Regions from separate parts of the Acidovorax sacchari genome, predicted to be linked through region 2. Evidence: riboswitches for the same ligand, from Rfam matches in the RefSeq annotation. Region 2 holds a riboswitch; the other holds the start of a gene.

Region 1 (4,205 bases), 1.7 Mb from region 2:
CGCATCGGCCGCAAGGTCGATGCGCGCCAGGCCGTCGGCCAGCTCATGCGCGGCCACCAGGCCCAGGTGCCGCTCGGGCAGCAGCCCCGCGCGCTGGCGGCCCGGTGGCGCGCCGCCCGCAGGCACATCCGCCGCGGGCGGGGCGACGCGCGCCAGGGCGCCCATCCAGTCGCCCGCGTCCGCCAGGCTCTCCTGCAGCATGCCGGCATGGCGCGCGCTGCCCACGCGATTGGCCAGCACGCCCGCCCAGGGCAGGCCCGGGCGGTAGTGCCGCAGGCCCCAGGCCAGCGCGCCGAAGGTGCCCGCCATGGCCGAGGCATCCACCACGGCCAGCACCGGCAGGCCGAAGCGCCGGGCGAGGTCCGCGAGGCTGGGCGTGCCGTCGAACAGGCCCATCACGCCCTCGACCAGGATCAGGTCGGCGTCCTGCGCGGCGGCGTGCAGCCGTTCGGCCGCATCCTGCTCGCCGGTCATCCAGAGATCGATGGCATGCGCCGGCGCGCCGCTGGCCTGCTCCAGCCAGCAGGGGTCGAGAAAGTCCGGCCCGCACTTGAATACGCGCACGCGCCGCCCCTGCCGCGCGTGCAGGCGTGCCAGCGCGGCGGTCACGGTGGTCTTGCCCTGCCCCGACGAGGGCGCGGCGATCGCGATCGCCGGACAGCGGATGCCGCCCGCCGTGCCCATGGCCCGGCTCAACGCGGCGCCCACTTCAGGCCCACATAGAACGTGCGGCCCGCCTGTGCATAGGTGCGCGCGGTCTGGTAGTTCCTGTCGGCGAGGTTGTCCACGCGCGCGAGCAGCGTCGTGTCCTGCGCCACCCGGGTGCTGGCGTACAGGTTGACGAGCGTGTAGCCGCCCAGCACCGTGGTGTTGGCGGCGTTGTCGAAGCGCCGGCCCTCGGCCTGTACCTCGGAGCCGACCGTCCAGCCGGCGATGCGCGTGTCGGCGCCCAGCGTCGCGTGGCGCTTGGCGCGGCGGGGCAGCAGGCGGCCGGTGGTTTCGTCGCTGTGGTTCTGCAGATCGACCGATGCGCGCAGTTGCACGCCGCCCAGGGTGTGCTGCGCCGAGAGCGTCACGCCCTCGTACTTCGCCCGGCCCGCGTTGGCATAGCAGCCGAACTCATCCTGGCACGGCCCGGCATCGCCGAAGACGATGAGGTTCTTCACGCGGTTGCGGTAGGCCACCACGGAAGCGCTGCTCGCGCCCTGAGCCCAGCGCAGGCCCAGCTCCACATTGCGGCCCTCTTCCGGCTTCAGCGACGCGACGCCGTAGGGGCTGAAGCGCTGGTAGAGCGTGGGGGCGCGGAAGGAGGTGCCGGCCGACGCCGTGGCCCGCCACTGCGGCGTGATCGCATAGCCGTAGGCGATGCTGCCGGTGTTGTGGCCGCCGAACTCGCTGTCCGAATCGTGGCGTGCGTTGATCTGCAGCGCGTGCGGTCCGGCGGTGAAGCCGTAGCCCAGCGCCAGCGCATCCTGCGAGCGGTCGCCGTCGAGGCTCCCGTTGCGCAGTTCGTCCTCGCGGCGCTCCAGCGCGGCAGTGAAGAGGTGTGCCCCCTCGCGCCACTCGTTCTGGAACAGGTAGCCCCGCAGGCGCGTGTCGGCGGTGTAGGGCGAGGGACGCGTCTCGTAGCGCTCGCGCGAATCCGTGACCGATACGCGGGTGGTGTAGCGGTCGCTCCATTGCGCGCGCCAGTTCAGGCCCAGCGCATGCATGCGGTGCAGGGCGCGGTCGTCGTTGCCCAGGGGCGTGGTGTCGTAGCCCGCGTTGGTGTCGGCCCCCAGCAGCGTGCCTTCGAGGCGCTGGCGCGGATCGATCTGCAGGCCCACGCGCGCGTTCACGGCGGAGCGGCGCAGACCGTCCTTGTCGGGGTTCTGGCCCGCGACGGGCCGGGCGTTGAAGCCGTCGCTGATCTCGCGCTCGAAGCCCAGCGCATAGTCCACCGCGCGGCCCTCGCCCGCCGAGCCGCTCACGCCGGCCTCGGCCTTGTAGGTGCCGTGGCTGCCGGCGCCGATGCCCACGTAGGGCTGCGCCGGGCCCTCGCCCTTGCGCGTGAAGATCTGGATCACGCCGCCCACGGCGTCCGATCCGTACACCGCGGCGGCGGGGCCGCGCAGCACCTCGATGCGGTCGATGAGGCCCAGCGGGATCGCCTCCCAGGGCGCGCCGCCCGTGGTCTGCGAATCCACGCGCACGCCATCGATATAGACGGCGGTGAATCGCTGCTCCGCGCCGCGCAGGTACACGCTGGTCGTCGTGCCCGGCCCGCCGTTGCGCGAAATCTCGATGCCCGGCACGCGGGCCAGCACGTCGGCCAGACCCGTGGCGCCGCTGGCTTCGATGGTGTCGCGGTCCACGATGGAAACGTCGGCCACCAGATCGGCCAGGGGCTGGGGCGTGCGGTTGGCGGTCACCACGACCTCGCCCATGGGGGCGGCGGCATGCGCCGCCGGGGCCAGCGACAGGCCCGCCGTGGCGAGCAGGACCAGTGCGGCGGGCGCACGGAGGGGAAGAAGAGCCGCACGCGCGCCGGCGGCGCCGGGGAACCGGGGAGTCGAAGAATGCATGGAAGCGATCGCAGAAAACGAGCCCGCGCCGGCCTCCCCGCCGGCATTGGGCGACACGGCCGCGCTCCCGGCAGTTCACCGGGGGGCGCGGCCTCCGTGTTGGCCGGTATCCGGGCTGGTGGACGACACGCTCCTGCGCCTTCCCAGGCGCTTGTTCAAGGCACCCAGTGGCTTTGTGCAGGAGGCGGCGAAAGCCGCTGCGCCGGAAGGGGCGGGCAGCTTTCTTCCACGGACCGTTGCGGGGGCAGCGCAGGCACGGCGCGTCCGTGGCGGACGGCGCCTCCCTGCTTCCCGTTGAACCGCGGCCTGTGAACCAGGCCGCTGGCACCAACGCAGCGGATTCTAGGACGTTTCGATACATATTCCCCCGTCCGGCCCCAACCCTACAATCCGTGCATGGATTCACCCTCCCCCCTCGACCAGATCACCGAGCGCGTGGAGCGGCTGCTCGCGCGCCATGCCGAGTTGCGGCGCGCCAACGCCCTGCTCACCGCCCAGGTGGTCTCGCTCACGCAGGAGCGCGACTCGCTCCGGTCGCGCCTGAACACGGCCCGCACGCGCATCGACGCGCTGCTGGAAAAAATGCCGCCCCCGCCGGCCGATGCCCCGGCCACCCCGACCGACCTGCCCAAGGAGGCCGAATGAACCAGATCGAAGTGCAGATCATGCAGCAGAGCTACCGCCTCGCCTGTCCGGAAGGCCAGCAGGAACGGCTGCTGCAGGCGGTCGAGCGCGTGGATGCGGCCATGGTCCGCATCCGCGACGCCGGCAAGGTGCGCGCGCGCGAGCGCATCGCCGTGCTGGCGGCCCTGAATCTGGCCTTCGAACTGGCCGACCAGGCCCGTGCGGCAGCCGCGCCCGCCGAGGAGCCGGCCGCGCAGGAGCCCCCGGGCCTTCCCCCTTCGGCAGAAACGTACGCAGCCGCGGAGGCGCAGGCCGCACCGCCTGCCGCCGCGCCGTCTGCCGACGGGCCTGCCCAGCGCAGCCTGCTGGCCGACGGCGAAGCGCCGGACGGCGACGCGCTGCAGGCGCTGCTGCGGCGCCTGGACCATGCGCTGGGCGAGGACGGCCGGCCGGCCTGACCCCGTACTTCCAAAGGGCGATTCGCGCGCCTACAATGGGGGCGTCTGCAGTGCCGCCGGGCTTTATATTTCCTTGAACCAATGCTCCATGAGCAAGGGCTTGGTACATTGCCCGGTGAGCGTGATCATCTCGCGTCAGATGAACCCAACGCCTGGCTGCCCTCGCCCCCCTGAACCCCCGGTTCAGGATGACGGTCCGGTGGCTACTGCAGACACCTTCTTCCCCGAGCGCCGCGGCATCCCCGCGGCGCTTTTGCGTTGCGGGCCTCCCTGCAGGCCCGCCCGCCGTATCGGGCTCATGCCGGTGCGCGGTCGCCCTGCGCATCCCGCGCGACCAGGGCGCGGAAGTCCTCCGCGGGCAATCCCGGCGCCACCAGGAATCCCTGGAAGTAGTGGCATTGCATGGCCTGCAGCGCTTCGCGCTGCTGCGGCGTCTCGACCCCCTCGGCCACCACCTGGATGCGCAGCGCCCGGCCGATGTGCACGATCGCCTCGATGATCGCCTGGTCGCTTTCGTCGTCCGGCAGGCCCCGCACGAACGACTGGTCGATCTTCAGCT
Region 2 (4,205 bases):
CCTCGCCCAGCAGGGCGACCAGGGGCGGCACCGAAGTCTGCATCCTGGCCGTGGCGCCGGCCTTGTCCTCCGATGGCGGCGCTTTCATTGACTGGGTATCGATAATCTCCCGGAACGTGGCATTTTTCAGGATGGGTTCGCGTTGCAGGCAATCTTTCATGTGCAGGCAGAGCGATACACGGAAGAGGTCGCCCAGCTCGTGGGCCTTGGCCGGTGTGCGGTACACGGACCCGACCGGATTGCTCTCCATGATCGCAGCCTGGAAGAGCTTCGCGCTGTCCGGGGCGGCGAACAGGTGCAGCCCGGTGGACATCGCACCTGCGCTCTCGCCCGCGACGGTGACGCGCGCCGGGTCGCCGCCGAATGCGCGGATGTACTGCTGCACCCATTGCAGTGCCTGCTGCTGGTCGAGGATGCCGAAATTGCCTTTGAGCGTGCCGCTCGGATCGACGCTCTTCTCGACATGGCCGAGCGCCAGGAACCCCAGCGCGCCCAGGCGGTAGTTGATGGTCACCACCACCATGTTGCCCGTGGCGGCGAGATAGGAGCCGTCGAAGATGTTGCCATGGGAGGTCGGCTGGTAGCCGCTGCCTTCCACGAACGCGCCGCCGTGGATGAAGAACAGCACCGGCAGCGGCCGGGACGCCCCGAGGGCCGACTGCGGGGTGAAGACGTTCAGGTAGAGACAGTCTTCGCTCTGGTTGGGGAAGACGGTGCTGTTGGGCTGCGGGCAGAAGGCGCCGGGCGCCGTCTGCGGCACGTTGCTGCCGGTGGGGGCATGCATCTGCGGCGGCTGGAACCGGCCCGCCTTGGCGTACTTGATGCCCAGGTAGGTGTTCACCGCCACGGGCGATCCGCCCGCGGGCGTGACGGATGCCTGGCTCCCGCACGCGGACGCGCCGTTGCTGAAGGTGGCGGTGGTGCCGCTGGCGCAGGCAGGCGCCGGTGCGGCGCCTGCCTGGTGGTCCGTGCGGTGCGTGCTGCAGCCGGTGCCGGCCAGCACGGCGGCGGCGGAAAGCGCCAGCCAGGCGCCTCGGATGGTGTGCGGATGTCGCATGTCGGGTTCCCTCTCTCCAAGTGTTGTGGCCGGGTGGCCGTTGCATTCGGCGCGAGCGCCCTGTCCATTCTTGGTGCGAATCCCGGCCGGCCCGGGGGCGGACACCTGAATCGTTCTGAAACGTCCTGAGCGGGCCGTGCCGGCGCGCTCCCCCTATACTTCCGCCCGTTGGTGCTCGCGCGGCCGTTTCCGGCCGCGCAGTTAAACGGGAACCAGGAAGGGCCGCTCCGCCATGGACGACGGCCCCGGCCTGGGCTGCCCCCGCAACGGTCAGCGATGGAAGGCGCATGGGCTCAGGCCAGGCGCCTTCGGCCCCTGGAACGACGTCCACTGGAATGCCTTGCGCGGCATCCGGGAAGGGCCCGGGGAGCCCGGTACGAACTGCCGCGCCGCCAGCCCGGATACCGGCCGACAGGGGAGCGCGCGCTTTTTGCGTGCATGCTCCATTTCACGGACCCTGCGGGGAGGCAGGGTGCGGGCGCGCCTGCCGCGGCGGGCGCATCTTTGTTCGTCGCTTCCCATGCCAGATTCTTCGGCGCAGGCCAACGGGGCCTGCGACAACGCTGTCCCGGGACCGGGCACCGTCTGGTTCGTCGGTGCCGGCCCCGGCGATCCGGACCTCATCACCGTCAAGGGCCGTTCCCTGGTCGAACGCGCAGGTGCCATCCTGTTCGCCGGCTCGCTCGTGGACGAAACCGCCACGCGCTGGGCGCCTCCAGGCTGCACCATCGCCGACAGCAAATCCATGACGCTGGAGCAGATGGCCGCGTGGCTCGTGCTGCAGGCGCAGAAGCACCGCACCGTGGTGCGCCTGCAGACGGGCGATCCGGCACTGTACGGCGCGCTGGTCGAACTCGTGCAGCCGCTCGATGCCGCGGGCGTTCCGGTGCGCGTGGTACCGGGGGTGTCCTCGGCCATGGCCTCGGCCGCAGCCGCGGTCGAGAGCTTCACGCTGCCCGAGGTCACGCAGACCGTGGTGTTCACGCGCGTGGAGGGCCGCACGCCCATGCCGCCCGGCGAATCGCTCGCCGAGCTGGCGCGGCACCGTTGCACGCTCTGCATCTTCCTGTCGATCACCCTGCTGCACAAGGTGCAGGCCGGCCTGCGCGAAGCCGGCTGGCCCGACGACGCGCCGCTGCTCGTGGTCCACAAGGCCTCCTGGCCAGGCGAGGAGCGCATCGTGCGCTGCACGGTGGCGGACGTGCGCGAGCGCTGCCGCGAGGCCCAGGTGGTGAGCCAGGCCATGATCATCGCCAGCCCCACGCTGGGCGCGCGCCACTGGCCCGAACTCGCCAAGTCCAAGCTCTACGACCCGGGCTTCACCCACCGCTTCCGCCGCGCGAGCGATGCGCCGCACGGCGCGGAGGCCTCCAGCTCCCCGACGGACACCCTCACGGATACCCCACGATGACGCACCTGCACGCTCCGCATGCCCACGGGCACTCCCACGAACACGGCCACGGTCATGGCGTCGATCCACATCGTGGCCCCGCCGCCGGCACCGCTCCCGCACTCGCGCAGGCCGGAACCACCGTGCTGCTGGTCGGCCACGGCTCGCGCGAGCCCGAGGGCAACGACGAGATCCACGCCTTCGTGCGCCAGTGGCGCGCGCGCCAGCCCGGCTGGCGCATCGAGGTCTGCTTCATCGAGTTCGCGCCGCCCGGCCTGCACGACGGCCTGCTGATGGCCGCCCGGGGCAGCCGCCGCGTGCTGGTGCTGCCGCTCATCCTAAACGCGGCCGGCCACGTGAAGATGGAGATCCCCGAAGCCATCGAGCATGCGCGCGAGCACTGCCCGGGCGTGGAATTTCTCTACGGCCCGCACCTCACGGCCTGCGAGCCCATCCTCGCCATCATGCAGCGCCAACTGCGCCGCTGCATGCAGGCGCTGGACATGCCCGACCCCACCACCACCGGCGTGGTGCTGCTGGGCCGGGGCTCGTCCGACCGGCAGGCCAACGGCGACGTCGCCAAGATGGCGCGCTGGCTGCAGGAAGACAGCCACCACGAGCTGGTCGAGATCGCCTTCACCGGCATCACCTGGCCGCGCCTGGAGCGCGTGGTGCAGCGCCAGGCGCTGCTGGGCATGAAGCAGATCGTGGTACTGCCGTACTACCTCTACACCGGCACGCTGATGCAGCGCATCGGCCGGCAGGTGGAGCACCTGCGCGTGCAGTACCCGCAGCTGCGCTTCGCGCAGTCGGCCCACTTCGGCATGGAGACCGAGATCTTCGAGCTGCTGGAGCAGCGCGTGGCCGACCTGCAGGCCGGCCTGCCCGACAGCCGCCTGCCCTGCGACGGCTGCAAGTACCGCGAGATCGCGCACGACCTGGGGCACGGCCATAGCCACGAGCACACGCATGCCCATGCGTCCGTAGCCCCCGCCGCCGCAGGCGCCGAACATGCGCACGCGCATGCCCATGGGCACTCGCACGGCCACGATCACGATCACGATCACGATCACGACCACCACGGCCACGCCGCGCCCCAGCCGGCCGGAGCCGCCGCATGAGCACGGTCAACACCGTCACCGAACAGCTCACGCGCGCCGGCCAGGCCATCGAGCACGACAGCTTCGCGATCATCGACGCCGAGGCCGGCCCGCACCCCTACACGGCGCAGCAGTGGCCCATCGTGCGCCGCATGATCCACGCCAACGCCGACTTCGAATTCAACGGCCTGACCGACTTCCACCCCGAGGCGGTGGAGGCCGGCATCGCGGCGATGCTGCGCGGCGGCGCGCCCGTGGTGGCCGACGTGGAGATGATCTGCTCGGGCCTCTCGCAGCCGCGCCTGGCGCACTTCGGCATGCGCACGCACCAGTTCATCAGCGACGCCGACGTGATCGCCCGGGCCCAGGCCGAGGACACCACGCGCGCCGTGCAAGCCATGCGCAAGGCGCACCGGCAGGGGCTGCTGCAGGGCGCCGTCGTGGGCATCGGCAACGCGCCCACCGCGCTCATCGAACTCGTGCGCCTGATCCGCGAGGAGGGCGTGCGCCCGGCCCTCGTGGTCGGCATGCCGGTGGGCTTCGTTTCCGCCGCCGAATCCAAGGACCTGATGGCCGGCGTGGCCGAGGTGCCCTGGATCGTGATCCGCGGCCGCAAGGGCGGCTCCACGCTGGTGGTGGCCGCGCTGCACGCGCTGCT

Evidence for each region. A riboswitch is a leader RNA that binds a small molecule or an ion and turns the genes downstream of it on or off. The one in region 2 is predicted to bind cobalamin.
Region 1: linked by a shared signal. The riboswitch ahead of ACGHC0_RS08285 (TonB-dependent receptor domain-containing protein) and the one ahead of cobM (precorrin-4 C(11)-methyltransferase) in region 2 are both predicted to bind cobalamin.

Annotation. Positions count from the first base shown of each region.
Region 1 is NZ_AP035783.1:1,838,814-1,843,018, reverse strand. It holds gene ACGHC0_RS08290 (cobyrinate a,c-diamide synthase) at 1-684, opposite strand, end outside; gene ACGHC0_RS08285 (TonB-dependent receptor domain-containing protein) at 693-2,564, opposite strand; cobalamin riboswitch at 2,648-2,911, opposite strand; gene ACGHC0_RS08280 (DUF904 domain-containing protein) at 2,961-3,209, shown strand; gene ACGHC0_RS08275 (cell division protein ZapA) at 3,206-3,646, shown strand; gene ACGHC0_RS08270 (putative bifunctional diguanylate cyclase/phosphodiesterase) at 3,943-4,205, opposite strand, start outside.
Region 2 is NZ_AP035783.1:90,991-95,195, forward strand. It holds gene ACGHC0_RS00395 (carboxylesterase family protein) at 1-1,057, opposite strand, end outside; cobalamin riboswitch at 1,210-1,485, shown strand; gene cobM (precorrin-4 C(11)-methyltransferase) at 1,578-2,468, shown strand; gene ACGHC0_RS00405 (sirohydrochlorin chelatase) at 2,465-3,568, shown strand; gene ACGHC0_RS00410 (precorrin-8X methylmutase) at 3,565-4,205, shown strand, end outside.